Linked DNA regions of Paraneptunicella aestuarii. The protein of the gene in region 2 binds, or shares a complex with, the protein of the main gene of each other region. Links are inferred from orthologs where the notes say so. Each region holds a gene or a part of one and is shown on either strand. Other genes may lie near its edges.

What was found.
Region 1: the proteins of rpsG (region 2) and tig are in contact, whole or in part, in a crystal structure (PDB 3GTY), measured with the Thermotoga maritima proteins. The link is inferred for Paraneptunicella aestuarii from one-to-one orthologs. Residues at the interface, in WP_004081843.1 of Thermotoga maritima: Lys34, Lys52, Lys55, Glu59, Arg62, Gln63, Glu66, Asn67, Lys69, Val71, Arg95, Ala109, Lys110, Lys111, Gly112, Arg113, Pro114, Glu117, Glu121, Ile124, Ala125, Tyr127, Asn128, Asn129, Thr130, Gly131, Lys135, Asp139, Arg142, Met143; in WP_004081061.1 of Thermotoga maritima: Glu122, Val124, Val129, Leu130, Tyr133, Glu188, Gly259, Ile262, Tyr263, Glu266, Ser270, Glu273, Gln274, Glu277, Arg308, Gln311, Ile312, Ser315, Tyr316, Glu325, Arg329, Arg336, Leu363, Phe366, Trp367, Arg373, Leu377, Arg381, Leu384, Glu387.

The regions. Positions count from the first base shown.
Region 1 is NZ_CP074570.1:3,645,902-3,655,878, forward strand. The notes cover bases 4,265-7,098. They hold tig (trigger factor), read right to left. Parts: upstream 6,416-7,098; coding sequence 5,114-6,415; downstream 4,265-5,113. Other genes in these bases: clpP (ATP-dependent Clp endopeptidase proteolytic subunit ClpP), read right to left, coding at 4,394-5,023. Also shown: KIH87_RS13890 (HU family DNA-binding protein), read right to left, coding at 1-59; lon (endopeptidase La), read right to left, coding at 354-2,702; ATP-dependent protease ATP-binding subunit ClpX, read right to left, coding at 2,848-4,125; KIH87_RS13930 (hypothetical protein), read left to right, coding at 7,571-8,233; bifunctional methylenetetrahydrofolate dehydrogenase/methenyltetrahydrofolate cyclohydrolase FolD, read left to right, coding at 8,428-9,282; KIH87_RS13940 (DUF4340 domain-containing protein), read right to left, coding at 9,382-9,977. UniProt on the Bacillus subtilis protein: Involved in protein export. Acts as a chaperone by maintaining the newly synthesized protein in an open conformation. Functions as a peptidyl-prolyl cis-trans isomerase.
Region 2 is NZ_CP074570.1:4,241,914-4,252,040, forward strand. What follows is about bases 7,144-10,127. They hold rpsG (30S ribosomal protein S7), read right to left. Parts: upstream 8,879-10,127; coding sequence 8,408-8,878; downstream 7,144-8,407. Other genes in these bases: fusA (elongation factor G), read right to left, coding at 7,144-8,365; rpsL (30S ribosomal protein S12), read right to left, coding at 8,955-9,329; rpoC (DNA-directed RNA polymerase subunit beta'), read right to left, coding at 9,650-10,127. In the rest of the region: KIH87_RS16490 (methyl-accepting chemotaxis protein), read right to left, coding at 1-69; KIH87_RS16495 (DUF6436 domain-containing protein), read right to left, coding at 87-737; KIH87_RS16500 (hydrogenase maturation protein), read right to left, coding at 792-2,525; KIH87_RS16505 (hypothetical protein), read right to left, coding at 3,791-4,468; KIH87_RS16510 (response regulator), read right to left, coding at 4,653-4,826; more of fusA, read right to left, coding at 6,263-7,143.

The DNA.
Region 1 (9,977 bases), 600 kb from region 2 along the record:
GCAGCTTTAGAAATATCAGCACTTGCAGCAATCGCGTCGATTAGTTGAGCTTTGTTCACAATATCATCCCCTTCAATTGTTATTATTAATGTTCCGCACAATTGTTGTTGCAGAGACGTTATAACAAGCTTGATAAGTAACTTCAAGCAATGTTTAACAATTATTTAAAAAGTTGGTTGGATCGCCGAAACCCTTAACTGACAAGGCTTCCAGCAAATCTGGTATAAAGGCTACCACAACTTTTCAGTTTGGGAAGCCTTTTATTATCAATTTATTTAAAAAAATGCGGTAAAAATGGGGGCAAAAGCCCCTTCAGACACCAAAACTGCACGAAATTGGCAAGTTATTTATACCTAACTAGCCAATTCTATACCTTCAGGGTTTTCCTGAAGCGCAATTTTAAGCACGTCATCAATCCACTGAACAGGGTGAATTGCGAGGTCTTGTTTTACATTTTCCGGGATTTCTTCCAGATCACGTTCATTATCTTTTGGAATAATAACCGTCTTAATTCCACCTCGATGCGCCGCCAATAGTTTTTCTTTCAAACCACCAATTGCCAACACTTCACCACGCAGGGTAATTTCACCTGTCATTGCAACATCACATCTAACCGGATTGCCTGTTAAACTGGACACCAATGCAGTACACATTGCAATACCTGCACTAGGGCCATCTTTCGGTGTTGCACCTTCTGGAACGTGAACATGAATATCACGCTTTTCATAAAAGTCGTCATTAATACGCAATTTCTCAGCACGGCTACGCACGACTGTCATCGCTGTTTTAATGGACTCCAACATGACATCACCTAATGAACCTGTGAAAGTAGTCTTGCCTTTACCGGGTACAGATGTCGTTTCGATAGTTAATAAATCGCCGCCCACCTGAGTCCAGGCCAATCCGGTAACTTGTCCGATTTGATTATTCTTGTCAGCCTTACCATAGTCAAAACGCTGAACGCCCAGGTAATCTTTAAGATTGTCCTGAGACACAACCACCGATTTACAATTCTTATCGGTCAGAATTTGCTTCACCGCTTTACGGCAAACTTTAGAAATTTCCCTTTCAAGACTACGTACACCAGCTTCACGAGTGTAGTAACGAATCATGCCAATAATGGCGGAATCTTCGATTGTCAGTTCACCTTTTTTCAAGCCATTGCGTGACATTTGCTTTTTAATCAAATGCTGTAATGCAATATTCAGCTTTTCATCCTCGGTATAACCCGCCAAACGAATGACTTCCATACGATCCAATAAAGGACCTGGAATATTCATGCTGTTTGACGTTGCCACGAACATAACATCTGACAGATCGTAATCCACTTCCAGATAATGATCGCTAAAGCTGTTATTTTGTTCTGGATCCAATACTTCCAACAGTGCAGATGCAGGATCTCCACGCATGTCCGAAGACATCTTATCGATTTCATCTAACAGGAATAATGGGTTCTTGACGCCAACTTTAGCCATTTTCTGAATCAGTTTGCCAGGCAATGAACCAATATAGGTACGACGATGTCCGCGAATTTCAGCTTCATCACGAACGCCACCCAACGCCATACGGATGTATTTACGACCCGTAGCTTTAGCAATGGACTGACCTAATGAGGTTTTACCTACACCAGGAGGCCCAACCAAACATAGAATGGGGCCTTTCAATTTTTTCACACGCTGTTGAACGGCAAGATATTCAATAATGCGTTCTTTGACTCTTTCCAACCCATAATGATCGGCATCCAATACTTCCTGAGCCAGATTAAGATCTTTCTTAACCTTACTACGTTTGAACCATGGAACATTCACCAACCAATCAATATAGCTTCGAACGACGGTTGCCTCAGCCGACATAGGCGACATCATTTTTAACTTATTCAATTCCGCCGTTGCCTTTTCCATAGCATCGTCGGTCATTTTCGCATCTTCGATTTTCTTCGCTAATGCTTCAAATTCATCAGGCGTATCATCCAGCTCACCCAGTTCCTTTTGGATCGCTTTCATCTGCTCATTCAGATAATACTCACGCTGGCTTTTTTCCATTTGCTTCTTAACGCGAGTACGGATTTTCTTCTCAACCTGCAACAGGTCGATTTCGCCTTCCATCAGAGCCATCAAGTATTCCAATCGTTCAGAGACGTTGGTCATTTCCAGCACTTTCTGTTTTTCAGCCAGCTTCAATGGCATATGAGCAGCCATGGTATCAGCCAAGCGCGCCGCTTCATCAATACCATTTAAGGAAGTCAATACTTCAGGCGGCACTTTCTTGTTCAGTTTGACATAGCCTTCAAACTGGGAAATCGCTGAGCGGATCATCACTTCCTGCTCAGCTTCAGGCAAATCGATATCATCATTGCGCACAACATTGGCAATGTAATAATCGTCTGTTTGAACGTATTCCTGGATACTTCCTCGTTGATTACCTTCAACCAGAACCTTTACCGTACCATCAGGTAATTTTAAAAGTTGTAATAAAGTAGCAATAGTACCAACGGTATAAATATCATCGGTTTTCGGATCATCAACACCCGCATCTTTCTGTGCTACGAGGAAAATTTGCTTATCTTTATCCATAGCCGCTTCCAAACAGCGGATAGACATTTCCCGTCCAACAAATAAGGGAATGACCATATGGGGATAAACTACAACATCCCGCAACGCTAACACCGGCATTTCGATAGTGGTTAGCTTTTCTTCACTCATTTTCACTCTCTTTAATTTGGTTCGATTCACTTAATGTTTAAATATGGGGTTGGCAAGACAAACTTCAAACATTTATTTGGTAAATCGATTTCTACCGAAGAATTAAAAAAAAGGCCCTCAGGGCCTCTTTTTAAAAGTTGCATTATTACTCGGAAGCGGCTTTTTTCTCAGTCACGTTGTCGTAAATAAGAATAGGTTTTGATTCACCTTTTACCACCGTTTCATCGACAACAACCTTGCTTACATTTTCCATAGAAGGTAATTCATACATGGTATCCAGCAATATTGCCTCAACAATTGAGCGTAAGCCACGAGCACCGGTTTTTCTGTCCATAGCTCGTTGCGCAATCGCATGAAGTGCATCATCACGGAATTCCAAGTCCACATTCTCCAATGCAAATAAAGCTGCATACTGTTTGGTTAATGCATTTTTAGGTTCTTTAAGAATACGAATTAACGCATCTTCAGAAAGCTCTTCCAAACTGGTAACAACAGGCAAACGACCAATAAACTCTGGAATCAAACCATATTTGATCAAATCTTCCGGTTCCACCTGCTGGAACAGCTTACTCAAACTTTTCTTGTTCTCCTGGCTCTTGACCTCGACACCAAATCCAATGCCAGTACCAGTGTGAGAACGCTGTTCAATAATCTTGTCCAGCCCGGCAAAAGCACCACCGCAAATAAACAGGATTTTAGAAGTGTCTACTTGCAAAAACTCTTGCTGAGGATGTTTTCTACCACCTTGAGGTGGAACGGAAGCAATGGTGCCTTCGACCAGTTTCAACAAGGCTTGTTGAACACCTTCACCAGACACATCACGGGTAATAGACGGATTATCCGACTTACGTGAAATCTTGTCGATTTCATCAATGTAAACGATACCACGCTGAGCTTTCTCGACGTCGTAATCACATTTTTGTAGCAGTTTCTGAATAATATTTTCTACGTCTTCACCAACATAACCCGCTTCGGTCAGCGTAGTTGCATCAGCCATAGTAAAGGGAACGTCCAGCAAACGAGCCAGAGTTTCTGCCAATAGTGTTTTCCCCGAACCGGTAGGACCAATCAGCAAAATGTTACTTTTGCCAAGCTCTACACCGTTGTGGGTATCACCATTGCGGAGGCGCTTATAGTGGTTATAAACGGCAACCGACAATACCTTTTTAGCGTAATCTTGCCCAATGACGTAATCATCCAAATGGGTATGAATTTCAGTAGGCTTAGGTAGTGCGTTTTCCTTTTTCCTGGGTGAGATTTCTTTAATCTCTTCCCTAATGATGTCGTTACATAACTCGACACATTCATCACAAATAAAAACAGAAGGGCCAGCGATTAGTTTGCGTACTTCGTGTTGGCTTTTGCCACAGAAGGAGCAATACAATAATTTGCTATCGCCGTCTCCACTTTGTTGCTCACTCATTTAATACACACCTCTGCATGGTTCGAATCGCCTTAACATCAAAAACAGGCCATTCTCCTAAACATATGGGCATCTGACTATTTATCAAAGACAAAATAACCAAGCACTCTATGATGCTCTAACTGCTTCGAAAATTAAACCGACTTGTTTTGGTATAGTATGTAAGTAGCTAACTCACAAGCACTTTTAATTGAAAAATGTTTGCTACCAATACAGGTTAGTTTGCAGTTGGTTCAGATACCAACGATGTTCTTTCGACAAGGCTAAATTAAGCCTTGTTATGGGCATCCATTCGATTGAACAAAACCTGATCGATCAAACCATATTCTTTGGCAGCTTCAGCGCTTAGGAAGTTGTCGCGATCTGTATCTTTGATAACTTGCTCGTAATCACGACCAGTGTGTTCAGCCAAAAGTCTGTTCAATTTTTCTTTAATTGCCAATGTTTCCTTGGCGTGAATTTCAATATCAGACGCCTGCCCCTGGAAACCACTTAGTGGTTGGTGGATCATCACTCGAGAGTTATTTAAGCAATAACGTTTCCCTTTAGCTCCACCAGATAGAAGGAAGGCTCCCATACTACAAGCTTGACCAATACAAACCGTACTCACGTCAGGTTTGATAAAATTCATTGTGTCATAAATCGCCATTCCAGCGGTTACAGAGCCACCGGGAGAATTAATGTAAAGGAAGATGTCTTTTTCCGGGTTTTCAGCCTCAAGAAATAACAGTTGAGCCACAATCAAATTGGCCATGTGATCTTCAACCTGCCCAACCAAAAACACAACATTCTCTTTCAACAAACGAGAGTAAATGTCATAAGAGCGCTCACCTTTAGAGGTTTGCTCAATAACCATTGGAACCAGGGCATTATGTACTTCGGGAACAGGATTAAACATATTTTTGATGTCTTAAAATAAAAAAATGCTCAGTAGGTACTGAGCATTTAAGCAGGAGGACTATAACAAAGTCAATTCAATACAAACATTTTATGCTTGTTTGTTCATGATCTCGTCAAAGTCTTTATTCACTTCAGTTACAGAAGCTTTGGCAAGAACGGCGTCAATCGCCTGATCTTCCAGAGCCAAATTCTGCATCTGTTGCATCAATTCATTGTTGCTCTTGTAGTATTCAATCACTTCTGCCGGATCTTCATAAGCTGAAGCAGTTGTTTCAATCATGGACTGAACGCGAGCCTGATCAACTTTCAAATCTTCAGACTTGATGACTTCACCTAGTAATAAACCAACAGAAACACGGCGACGAGCATTTTCTTCGAACAACTCATCTGGCAATTCAGGCATATTACCAGTCATACCTTGACCGAAACGTTGCATTGATTGACGGCGCAAAGAGTCAATTTCTTGCTTAACCAATGCGGCAGGCAAATCAACAGGGTTAGTTTCAACCAAACCAGCAAGCACTTGCTCTTTAACTTGTGCTTTCAAAGTATTGTCCAATTCGCGCTGCATGTTGCGCTTAACTTCATCACGCAATTTGTTTAAATCGCCGTCTTCGATACCGAAAGTTTTAGCAAACTCATCGTTCAATTCAGGCAATTCCAATTCTTCTACTTTCTTCAAAGTAATTGCGAATTGTGCCGCTTTACCTTTCAATTGCTCTGCATGGTAATCTTCAGGGAAGTTTACGTCGGCAACAAACTCATCACCCGCTTTCTTACCAACGATTGGCTCTTCAAAGCCAGGAATCATTCGGCCTTTGCCCATTTCCAGAGCGAAGTTTTCAGCCTTACCGCCATCAAATTCTTCGCCATCAATAGTACCAACGAAGTCGATAGTGACTTTATCGTCTTCCTTAGCAGCGCGATCAGCCTCGATCCAGCTTGCATGTTGCTTACGCAACGTTTGCAGCATGTTCTCAAGGTTTTCGTCTTTGATTTCTACAACAGGCTTTTCGATTTTGATTTTATCCAGATCTTTCACTTCAATTTCTGGGTAAATTTCAAAAGCAGCAACGAATTCCAAATCATGACCATCTTCGTCTTTCTTAAGCTCGAAAGAAGGCATGCCTGCAGGAGAAAGCTTTTCCTTAGTCACAGCTTCAAAGAAATTACGCTGCATAACTTCACCAGCGATTTCCTGGCGAACAGCTTTACCGTAACGCTTTTGAATAACAGAAACAGGGACTTTACCAGGACGGAAACCATTAATACGCTGGGTCTTGGCCAACTGTTGCAATCTGGATTTAACAGCAGAATCGATAGTATCTGCTGGAACAGTAATAGTAAGGCGGCGTTCTAGACCTTCATTTGCCTCTACTGAAACTTGCATTCTTTTACCTCAACTTTCGTGCCGCAGCACTCTAAACATTGTTTCCAGTCCCATACCAATTGCCAACGTTTTGTGGCGGATTCGGTAACCTCAATGCTGTCTATTTGGGAAGCTGGTCACATTACATGACAAAAAAGACGCAGTAGTATACCGATAGCAATACAAGGAGTCGAGGGATAAAATGCAGGATAAGCATATCAATTTAAATAAAATGCAAAAGAGTGGAAAAACAGCTAAAAGCCACGCGCCACAAGACATAGAAATAAAGAGGAAATTAGAAATAAAAAGGGAATAAAAGGAATAATTAGAGAAGAGAGAAAATGGGGTGGACGATGGGGCTTGAACCCACGACAACCGGAATCACAATCCGGGGCTCTACCAACTGAGCTACGCCCACCACTGGGACTATCGGCTTAATCCATAAGCCTTGAATGTAAATGGCGCGTCCGGCAGGATTCGAACCTGCGACCCACGGCTTAGAAGGCCGTTGCTCTATCCAGCTGAGCTACGGACGCATCAAAATGAGCCGAGTATAAAACCTTTGACTGAATAACTTACTTTACTCAAACAACGGCTATCCTGCTGTGCTCAATGTTGTTATAAAAATTATCACAACATTTCGACCGATACATTCAAATACTAACGTAGGAAAAAGTGGTCGGTGAGACAGGATTTGAACCTGCGACCCCTTGGACCCAAACCAAGTGCGCTACCAAACTGCGCTACTCACCGACTTTTTCCTGCCACTAAATTCCTCAGTGGCTACGGGGGGCGGATATTACTGATTTGGTTCTATGTCGTCAAACACTTTTTTTGCATCTTGTTTTGACTGCTGTTTTTTACGTCAAAAGAGACGAATTTCATTCTGATTTAGCGCCATATTCAGATTTACCTCAACAGGTAGTCCCCCTACAGCTTTGCACATGTTTATGCGTGGAAAATCAGCTCTCGAATCAAGTCAAACTCATCTGTTTCACGTTCTAATACTCACCTTTAGGTGAAATAACCTGAAATATGTCACACGCATTCCGGTTGCTACTATGCTCGTCGCTGATGAGGCATGAAACGAAATTCAGAATGTCTGAACGAGCCATACTCATCCCCAATACAGCACATTTGTTTTTAACCATATCCAAAATTAAAAGGAATAAATCAATGTCTAATGAAACCAGAACCGTACGAATCGCTAACCACGCAAGATTTCCAATTCAAGAGCTGATTGTTCATCATTTTCAGTATACTGGCAGTGATCCAAACAAAAATCGCTACAACGAAAAAACAGTTTTATTTTCAGCGAAAAACAGCTTGGGAAATACTCTATCATTACCTGAAGGTGGCAACATAGAAATCCAGCCAATGGACGGTTTATTCAATCAAGGTGATAAGTATTACGATCTTGTAGTTAATCCAAGCCATAGAAGCCATTGGAATGTAGCGTGGCGCTGCGCAGAGGATGACGGTATTTACTACCTGATTCAGGATGGCGGGAAACTGATGAAGCTATTGGATTCTGCTGTTTCCGACATTTTAAAAGGAATCAAAGCTGCGTTAAAATTCTTTGAAGATACGGGCGCTGAAGCAGCAATGGCTGGCACAGTAATGGCCAGTGTCCATACATTTTTTAAGAATGCCGAACAAGATTCAGACACCATTGAACATAAATTCCATGGCGACTCAACTTGCCGTCAGGATATCCACCTTGGAACCGACGGAGATACTGCTAACACTGTAGACAGAATGAAAGCCGTATTTAACTCTGACAACAAAAAACAATACTGCTCTGTACAGAGCTTCGGCTTTGGCTCAAGCGATGCATAAACAGGCGCAAAAGTAAGCTAGCGGAAGATTCATTTCCACTTAGCACAGTGGGCAGCTTGCATAAGCTGCCCACTGTTTCCGCAAACAGTATTATAAGTATCTTTTAATACACTATTTAATTCTCTCAGAGTTTGCCAAAATTCCTCACTTCGTGAGAAAATGCCCGTCTACATGACAGCCACGGCAAAGAAAATATGACCGCACAAATTATCGACGGAAAAGAAATAGCAAAACACATTCGAGAGCGCGTTGCGCTGCAGGTAATGTCTATTGTTCGTTCAGGTAAACGACGCCCTGGACTTGCCGTTGTTGTTGTTGGCAATGATCCAGCGTCACAGGTATATGTACAAAACAAGCGTAAAGCCTGTGAAGAAGTTGGATTTCTGGAGCGCTCTTACGATTTACCTGCTGACACCACACAAAAGCAGCTGCTGACCTTGGTCGATGATTTAAATGACGACCCTGAAATTGACGGCATCCTGGTTCAACTTCCACTACCTGCGGGACTGGATCCCAGTGAGATCCTTGAGCGCATACACCCAACCAAAGATGTTGACGGTTTTCACCCCTACAATATTGGTCGTCTGGCGCAACGTATGCCAGCACTTCGCCCTTGCACACCCAAAGGCATCATGACCCTGATTGAATCAACCAGTCGCCCGGTAAAAGGCTTGGACGCGGTTGTGGTAGGTTCATCCAATATTGTTGGACGCCCAATGGCGTTGGAGCTTTTGTTGGCTGGCTGTACAACCACAATTTGCCACAAATTCACCAAAGATCTGCAAAGCCATATTGAACGCGCAGACTTATTAGTTGTCGCTGTCGGTAAAGCGGAATTTATTCCTGGCTCCTGGATTAAAGAAGGCTCAATCGTGATTGATGTAGGTATAAACCGTACCGAAGACGGGGGATTAACCGGTGATGTTGAATTCGCAACGGCTCATGAACGTGCAGGCTGGATTTCTCCTGTGCCGGGCGGCGTTGGCCCCATGACAGTAGCCAGTTTGATTGAAAATACATTGGAAGCTTACGTTAAGTACCATTCTTAACATATTCACAGCTTCAATTTTCCATTTAAAAAAGGCGCTGAAATCAGCGCCTTTTTAACATTTTTCGTAAATTCAGATAACAAGCTCCAAAATTAGGGGCTAATTGGTGTTTTCAGCACTTTCACTATTAGCTTCAACATCACTTACCGCAGCTTCATTTTCCTCAACAGGCTCAGACAAAAAGTCTTCCACTGTTTTATCAAACTGATTCGCAGCAAACGACGTGATTTGGTATTGCCATTGCGTCCAATAAGGTGATGGAGCAGTATCAGGAGCAACACCAGAAGCATTACCATCCATATCAAAACGTATCCAGGTTTTATCTTCAACATTGCGCATACGGACACGAATTTCACGCTCATCAAAAGTGCTCAGTTTTAATGATTTAATAGTATTCACATCCTGCCAAATGCTTTCATCAATGGCCGATAAATCATCAAACTGTAATTCCACCAAACTGCTTACCGTGCTGTTTAAAATCGAGCTATAACGAAGTTCACGGCCTTCTGGCATATTTTCCAATTGGTAGTTATCATCTTCTGACATGTTTTTGGATACTGTCCAGCCATGTCCTTTATTTGCTCCACCATCCTCTAGTGTAAGCGACTTCACCTGCTCAGGAGCCACATCCAAAATCGGCTGTAACAGCCAATCCATTTGGCTGTCTGGTAAGGTAATGATTTGGTCGATAAGCC
Region 2 (10,127 bases):
ACCTGAATAACTCTTGCCGACATCACTAGAACGATTAGATAAGAGTTTTACATTTACAGCCTGGTTCATATCAGCTCCCCAACGGATTAGGTTGCCCTGGATTTCCAGGGACAATAGCAACCATACCCAGAGGTAAAAGGGTAATACTTCGATTTCCCATCAAAAATACTATCCAGCACCCCTTCAACAATCCCATTCTCATTTGGCAAACAAACGCCACCTTCAGAATAAGGGCCAAAGTAATTCATCTTCCCAGAGGCCTGCACTACAGCAACGGCGGGTGTCGCTGGTGGCTCTATTTCCAAAGCCAATTTCTCATATGCGACAAATTCAACCCGTTCGTAAGGTAACACATTCAACCATTGTTCCAAATATGCTTCATAGTGCTCGTGCGAACTTACCACGAAAAAAACTGTATTTTCTGAATAATTTGTAATCAAAGATCGAACATGCTCACTATTGGCCTGATCGCAGGTACAATCAGGGTTCCAAAAGTGAAAAACATAGGCTTTACTGGAATCAAGACCTGAGTATGAAGATAAATACGTATTAAGGGCTTGTGAAAACTCTCCACCTTCGAAAAAGACCTGCATTTGCTGCTCATTCTGATAAAACAAGCGCAAATCTTTTCCTTGGAAAAGAAACATTGCAACGCTGGTACCCAGCACCCAAAAAGTGAATAAAATCAATATGGATGCGGGTACTTTCGACTCCGAGTCAACTTGTGTTGCACTCATAATCACCAGCCCAAAAAGAAATTAAGAAAACAATATTAGCCTAACATCAACCAATTAGTATTCCTTCTCAATAACTTCCTTTCTATGCGTCGCTAAATATCTGGGGGTTTCTTCAGGTTTAACCTTGTGTACAAACCCTCTTCTCATCTCATGATAACTTTCATCTTCGCCAAAGAAATTAATTCGCATATTTGCAAGTTCTTCGTCACGATACTCAGAAAGAGGCTTAACACGAGAGTCTTTCGCCAGCTCATCCGCTTTATTTTCCAGATAACGGATCAAATGCTTATCGTTAGCTTTCTTCTCAGCGATTCTCACGATTTGATCATGGAAAGAAGAAGGATTGTGCTCATCCTGATAAATAACATCATCCAGCAAGCCGATTTGTTTGGCACGCTCCGCACTAATAGGCAAACAATCATCTGTCAGCTTTTTAGCCATATGCTTACCAACGCGCTTGGGAAGCAAATAAGTCCAATATTCAGAACCATATAGCCCGCCCATCGATTTGTAGTGAGGATTCAAAATAACACCTTCACGAGCAATAACCTGATCGGCACCTAATGCCATCATGACGCCACCTGCACCTGCACTACCATGCATTGCAGAAAGCACATATTTATTCGTGGTATTGATCAAAGCTTCCACAAAACTGTTGATAGCATTGATATTGCGCCAGGATTCATCAGCCGGGTCGTCTGCAGCTTCAATCACATTGAGGTGAATACCGTTCGACCAGTAATCACGTCCGCCCATCAATACGATCACTTTCGCGTCTTGACGTTTGCGAACCTCATTGAAAGCCTGGGTTAAACGCTCACACTGATCGGTAGACATAGCGCCGTTGTAGAATTCGAAGTACAAATAGGCCACATTGTTGTGTTCTCTGTACCAAATTTCTTTATAGGTCAAAGCCGTTCCGGCATAGAGCAAGTCAATGTTCGATTCAGGAACATCTTTAATCTCGTCACCCAATACCTGTGCGGCAGGCAATTTAAAGTAGTTTCCGTAAAGATCGTTTTTCTTCTTAAGGTGGGTAATCCACACGGCACCATCAACCGTAGCACGACAAATAGCACCAAAACGTTTCGCCAGAATTTTCCCAGGAGGCCCTACCATTGAACCTTCACGATGGGCGCCAAAAAGAAAATATTGATTTCCATTGATGGTATCCAGCACACCCGGAGCACCGTCAGAGCATCGGATCTTGCGCAAAATGTCATCTGCGCTATCAAACTGCCAGTTGATTGTGCGTCTGGACTGAGGCATAGGCGGTCTGAATTTGCCTTTTACGTCTCGGCGAGAATAGTCAAGCGGCTCAGGTTCGTACAAACCGTTCTCAAAACGTTTAACGACCAAGTGCATCACTTTCATGGCAGTGTTTGCCAAGTCATCACGATAAATACTGCTCTTACTGCCTTTACGCAACGCAAATTCACCCGTCGCCCAAATAGGGCCGGAATCCACTTCATCAGCAGCTTGAACCGCTGTTACCCCCCAATATGGCAACTCTTCATACAGAGCCCAATCAAGAGAAGCAGACCCTCGATCACCTTTAATCCCGGGATGCACAATAATGCAAGGTACTTCCGTCCAAATATCCTTGGGAATAATGAACTTCAGCATAGGGCACAGGATTAAATCAGGTTTAAACAGCCGAATTCCTTCTCGCAAGGTTTCATTACTTATAGCCAGTTCAATGCTTACTTCGTGTCCACGTTCCGAAAGTTCAACATGTGCTCGCTGAGTCAAACTATTATAGCTAGAGCTAAGTAACAATATTTTCATCTTCGTATACCTGTCATTACAGAAACTGATTGCCGCCCTATCCACAAGTGCTACGTGCGTCGTGCGTATCCCTTCAGCCCCGCATAACCGCGTCGCAGAGCGAACAACATAGGTAAGATGTATTAAGCACGGCAGACTCTAAGAAGGGTCAAATTATTGCTCACCAAATATTCATTTGTACAGACTTTTATTACAACTTAACAGAATAGCCTTAAAACCTAAGGCTCAGCCCCTCGGTACAGCATGACCTGCATATAATTTCTTTATGGAATAGGGACTTATATTTCCAGAGAAAAAGTGACACATGCAAACCAATTATATTTTTACCTTTGTTACACTTTAATATCTTTGAAAAAAATTCACATATATAAAGGCAAAATTTAAAGGTAGCCTAACAAATGTGAAAAGCAATTTTTCCAAAAAGAATAACAATAACCCAAAAGGAAGCCGGTTAAATTAATGGCATACTGAATTCAACGTTAAGAAATGCAGAATTGAGTGAAAAGATCAGTAAAACCGAGCGGCTATGTAAAATTATTTTCCACCATAACTCATTATGACTTTATAGAACAGTGCAAATCTTAAAAATAGAAAATCCATTGAATTGAAACAGATATACTTTTCGTTACACTCAAGCACAAAAGTCGTAAGACGATTCCGCAATATGCCAGCCACGAAAGAACAACTTAGCGTTTTATTCCGAAGTGAGTTCGCTCAAGACAACATCGTTATTAAGATGTTTGCACAATGGGAGCGACAATCCGTCATAGAATACCTGACAGAGTGTTAACGGTTTCAGATCCTGTACTGATGTCTACCGCAGATGCGGCCTTATGCGTTGCGATAAGATAATGCGAGAACCAGGCTTGGTAGCAATGGCTGTAACAACCAGTCTGAATCTTAACTTCTTGAGTAAACCTTTTTCAAACAAGGACTTATCGGTATATGCAAACTCATTAAGCTGGGAAAAACACTGGCGGTAGGTGAAGTCTATTCACCCCAACTCGGGATAAGTTGTGGTGATAAAGACAGTTAACCCATTGTTATAAATAGAGTTATTGGGAAATGTTCAAAAACGAACATTTAGAATACTTTGAGATGAGGTATTTTTTAGTAAATTTAACAAAGAAGTCGCTAAAAATAGCCATATCAAAACACTTACTTATCCCGAGTTGGGGTTATTTATACTCGAAAGGAGATAATAATGTTGTTGCTCACGCTGTAGAAACTTATTCACTATCTCCAGCATGAGCATAAAATACAGGTTATTTGTAATGGTCGGTACTGTAGTACAAAGGTTTCATTGCACCACACAGGGTTAACTTGCTGACTAATTCACCCTCAGGCGGCACAGCGGAAGACGCTGTAATGTCGGTAACACAACTGACATCTTGATAAAACAAAATCAGCTGATCATAGCTTGGAGGTAGTTGGATTTGATGCACCAATAAACGCTCTTTACTGTCCAGAATGATCGAATCATATTTGTGTTGTGGACTTGAGGGTTGTAATGATTCTTTTGTAATTTCCCGACTATAAAGCTGCTTTTCAAACTCAACCGGCATTCCCTTATAGGTTAATACTCCGCCCTTGTCATAATGCCCCATGTAAACATCCAGTTTTATGGAAACTCTTTCCCCTCTCATTAGGCGTTGAATATTAAAAGGCTCTGTTTTAACAGTCACCAAATCAGCATCTCTCACCATATAAATTAATGAGGGTTCTACTGCTTTCAGTTTATAAACCAACTGCACATTTCCCGGCTTGCTATAGGTAGGAATATTGGATGCATAAATAGTGTAACCGCCATTCACCAGGATCAGATTGTGTACCCCCATATAAGAAGGATCTAATGGCGGCGGCACATTCTCCTCTTTAGCTTGAACAAAAGTGCTTAACAAAAAAAGCAGCATCAAAGACAAAAATTTAAATTTAACTAACATAATACCTGTTCGATATGGTTTATTAGCCCAAAATGATACCCAATAGAGTAACCATCGTAGAATCTTCCTAAACGTTACTAAATTTACCAGTATTTTAAAAGTTTACTTATTGCACGTTGAGCATAAATAGCAATAACAATTAGGTCGGACAAGAATGCAGATTTCATACCCTGTGCTATAACTTTTAAAGCAGATCAATATCAGAAATAACCAAAGCATAAGGCTTATTGGCAGCCATCATTTCAAGCGCTTCTGCGCCGCTACTGGCGACATCAAAATGAAAGAGCTTCCTTAAATTACGTTGATAAGAGTTCAGAATATTAACTTCATCATCAACCAGTAAAATTCGCTCTTTCATCACCCGATACCAGAAGTGTTTTATTAGTGGAAATCAGAGCGAATAACAGGGTTAAAGCGCTCTACCTTAATACTGTAGATGCTGATAGTGAGTTTTGCGAAAAGAAATGCTGCAAAAATGGCGGGGCAAAAACAACAAAGGCGCTCGTTGAGCGCCTTTGTCTAAGATGCAATTATCAATTACTCGATAATTTTAGATACAACACCTGCACCTACTGTACGACCACCTTCACGGATTGCGAAGCGAAGACCTTCGTCCATCGCGATTGGCGCAATCAATTCAACTGTGAATTTCAGGTTGTCACCTGGCATTACCATTTCTACGCCTTCTGGCAATTCTACTGCACCCGTTACGTCTGTTGTACGGAAGTAGAACTGTGGACGGTAACCTTTGAAGAATGGAGTGTGACGACCACCTTCATCTTTACCCAATACGTATACTTCTGCTTCAAACTTGGTGTGAGGCTTGATTGAATTTGGCTTACACAATACTTGGCCACGTTCTACTTCATCACGCTTGGTACCACGAAGAAGAACACCTACGTTCTCACCCGCACGACCTTCGTCTAGAAGCTTACGGAACATCTCTACACCTGTACAAGTAGTTGTAGTCGTTTCTTTGATACCTACGATCTGAACTTCTTCACCTACTTTTACGATACCTTGCTCTACACGACCTGTTACTACTGTACCACGGCCTGAGATTGAGAATACGTCTTCGATTGGCAAAATGAACGGCTTGTCAATGGCACGCTCTGGCTCTGGAATGTAAGAATCCAATGCTTCGCCCAATTCGATGATTTTTTTCCCACTCAGCATCACCTTCCAACGCTTTCAACGCTGAACCTTTGATTACTGGCAAGTCGTCGCCTGGGAATTCGTATTCGTTTAGAAGTTCACGAACTTCCATTTCTACCAATTCCAACAACTCTTCATCGTCAACCATGTCACATTTGTTCATGAATACGATGATGTAAGGTACGCCTACCTGGCGACCCAACAAGATGTGCTCACGTGTTTGTGGCATTGGGCCATCAGTAGCAGCTACTACTAGAATCGCGCCGTCCATCTGAGCTGCACCAGTGATCATGTTTTTAACATAGTCAGCGTGTCCAGGGCAGTCTACGTGTGCGTAGTGGCGAGATGGAGTGTCGTATTCTACGTGTGAAGTAGAAATGGTGATACCACGCTCACGCTCTTCTGGTGCATTGTCGATTTGATCGAATGCTTTCGCGCTACCACCGTAGGTTTTTGCCAATACAGTAGTGATCGCTGCTGTCAAAGTAGTCTTACCGTGGTCAACGTGGCCGATTGTACCTACGTTTACGTGCGGTTTCGTACGTTCAAACTTTTCTTTTGCCATTGTTCTCTTTTCCCAAATAAAATTTAAAAATCAGTCAGCAACTTGGGATTGCTAACTAAAAGATAAGTAAAATGCTACATTCTCGATTCAATGATTGCCTTGGCAACATTGTTCGGTGCCTCTGCATAGTTCAGAAACTCCATAGAATATGAAGCTCTGCCCTGTGTTGCAGAACGCAAATCAGTGGCATAACCAAACATTTCAGACAATGGGACTTTGGCGCGAATAATCTTAATTCCGGCCACCCCGTCTTCCATACCTTCAATCATTCCACGGCGGCGGTTCAAATCACCAACCACATCACCCATCCAATCTTCAGGTGTTGTTACTTCTACCTTCATGATGGGTTCTAACAACACAGGAGATGCTTGACTGGCACCTTGCTTGAAGCCCATGGAACCGGCAATTTTAAACGCCATTTCCGATGAGTCCACATCGTGGTAAGAACCATCGTATAACGCGACTTTAACGTCAAGTACCGGGTAGCCTGCAAGCACACCGTTTTGCATTTGTTCCTGTATACCTTTGTCAACAGCAGGAATGTATTCTCTAGGAACAACACCACCTACAATCTCGTTAACAAATTCATATCCGGCGCCTTCTTCCTGGGGTTCGATTCTTAGCCATACATGACCATATTGACCGCGCCCACCAGATTGACGCACGAACTTACCTTCCACTTCCACAGATTTGCGAATTGTCTCGCGGTATGAAACCTGAGGTTTACCCACGTTACATTCCACCTTGAATTCACGCTTCATACGATCCACGATGATATCCAAGTGTAGCTCACCCATACCAGAAATGATGGTTTGCCCCGACTCTTCATCGGTGTGGACTCTGAAAGAAGGATCTTCAGCCGCTAATTTACCTAATGCAACACCCATTTTATCCTGGTCTGCTTGAGACTTAGGCTCAACAGCCACAGAAATGACAGGCTCAGGAAACTCCATTCTTTCCAAAGTAATAATATGCTCTGGATCGCATAGGGTATCTCCGGTTGTTACATCTTTTAAGCCGATAGCAGCAGCGATGTCTCCTGCGCGAACTTCTTTTAGTTCTTCACGATCTTTAGCATGCATTTGCACGATTCGACCAAAGCGCTCTTTCTTCTCTTTCACCGAGTTATAGACAGCGTCACCAGAATTAACAACGCCAGAATAACAACGGAAGAAAGTCAAAGTACCAACGAATGGGTCTGTCGCAATTTTAAATGCCAAGGCAGAAAACGGCGCTTTGTCATCCGCAGGACGCTCAGCCTCTGTTTCATCCTTGTCATTCAACACACCTTTAATCGGCGGAATATCTGTAGGAGCAGGTAAAAATTCTACAACCGCGTCCAGAACGGCTTGAACACCTTTGTTCTTGAACGCTGAACCACATGTCGCCAATACGATTTCGTTATTCAAAGTACGAATACGTAGACCTTGTCGAATTTCCGCTTCGCTCAATTCACCTTCTTCAAGGTATTTATTCATGAGTTCATCGTTTGCTTCCGCAGCAGCTTCGATCATTTCGATACGTAGCTCTTCTGCATCATCAAGCAATTCAGCTGGAATATCTTCATAAGAGAAGGTCATTCCCTGGTCTTCATCATTCCAGTTAATGGCTTTCATCTTAATAAGGTCAATAACGCCCTTAAAGTTTTCTTCCGCTCCAATATTCAAATGAATAGGAACACAGTTTGCACCGAGGCGCTTACGGATTTGATTCACAACACGTTTAAAATCCGCACCCGCACGATCCATCTTGTTGATGAAAACCAAACGAGGAACGTTATATTTATCGGCTTGACGCCATACAGTTTCAGATTGTGGCTCAACACCAGATGAGCCACAGAAGACAACTACAGCACCGTCTAATACCCGTAACGAACGTTCAACTTCAATGGTGAAGTCTACGTGTCCTGGAGTATCAATGATATTGATACGGTGTTGATCAAACTGACTTTGCATCCCTTGCCAAAAGCAAGTGGTTGCCGCAGAAGTAATGGTAATACCACGTTCCTGCTCTTGTTCCATCCAGTCCATAGTGGCTGCGCCATCATGAACTTCACCGATCTTGTGTGAAAGACCCGTGTAAAACAACACACGTTCAGTCGTGGTCGTTTTACCCGCATCTACGTGAGCACAAATCCCAATATTACGATAGCGTTCTATAGGGGTAGTACGTGCCATAGTTTCCTCTCAAATAGCTTACGAATAATCTTAAGCAGATGACTACCAGCGATAGTGAGCGAATGCTTTGTTCGCTTCAGCCATGCGGTGAACATCTTCACGTTTCTTAACAGCAGTACCTTTGTTTTCTGCTGCATCCAGCATTTCTGCTGCCAAACGATGTGCCATTGATTTTTCGCCACGCTTACGTGCAGCGTCTACCATCCAGCGCATACCCAATGCATTACGACGAACTGGGCGTACTTCAACAGGAACCTGATAGGTAGAACCACCAACACGACGAGATTTAACCTCGACAGATGGACGAATGTTATCTAGCGCTTCTTCAAAAACAACCAAGTGGTCTTTGCCTGATTTCTCAGCAGCAATTTCCAAAGCACCGTAAACGATTTTCTCAGATGTGGATTTTTTGCCGTCTAACATGACAACATTAATAAACTTGGCAAGCAATTGTGATCCGAACTTAGGATCAGGTAGGATTTTACGTTGTCCTACGACTCTTCTTCTAGGCATCTTAATTCTCCGAAAATTTTCAGGTATTACCCAAAACAGTTAATGTTTATTGTTTGGCCTTACTAACGGAGAACCGTTAAGACTTGGGCCTTTTCGCCCCATATTTGGAACGTGCTTGTTTGCGATCTTTAACACCTGCGCAGTCAAGCGTTCCGCGAACAGTGTGATAACGTACACCTGGCAGGTCTTTAACACGACCACCACGAATAAGAACAACACTGTGCTCTTGCAGGTTGTGACCTTCACCACCGATGTATGAACTTACTTCAAAGCCATTCGTTAAACGAACACGGCATACTTTACGTAGTGCAGAGTTTGGCTTCTTTGGAGTGGTTGTATATACGCGAGTACACACACCACGACGTTGTGGGCAAGCTTGCAATGCAGCAACGTTGCTTGGAACAACCTTGTTGCGGCGCGGCTTACGCACTAACTGGTTAACTGTTGCCATTAAATTAGCTCCTAATTACAACATATTTTTCAAGACGGAAGCGCTGCGAACAACACTTCAAACAAAAAATCCACAATAGCCCCATAATTGGGGTCGCGGAATTCTAAAGACCTAAGCAGGGACTGTCAACAATTTGGGGGATTTTCAGGCAGATTAAGCGATTCTAGAGGGCTAATAATCGATAACGAGTGTAAAGCTAGAGTCACTATTCAGAGAAAGAGGGTCAAACCTCTGAATCAGCGCTGTAGAAAATAGAAACCCCGGTCTTGCGATCGGGGTTTAAAAAATCTGGAAAGCTCAAAGAGTTTCCCTAACGGGTATTATTCTTCAATAGAAGGCATATCCGTTGAAACTTCCGCATTTAACGCTTCCGTCAACGCCTGTTCTGCTTCTTCAGCCGATACAGACAACTCTTCTTCCATACCTGACATACGCTTTTGAGCACGACGTTTATGGTATGACAAACCTGTACCTGCCGGAATCAAGCGACCAACAATAACGTTTTCTTTCAGACCACGAAGATCGTCACGCTTACCTTGAACAGCAGCTTCTGTTAGTACGCGAGTTGTTTCCTGGAACGACGCAGCAGAAATAAATGATTCAGTTGAAAGCGAGGCTTTAGTAATACCCAGCAATTGAACCTCATATTCCGCAGGCATCTTGCCTTGTTTTTCCAACTCACGGTTAGCAATGCTAACGTCAGAAACTTCACACTGTTCACCTTCAAGGAACATACTGTCACCAGGATGAGTAATAACGCACTTACGCAACATTTGGCGAATAACAACCTCAATGTGC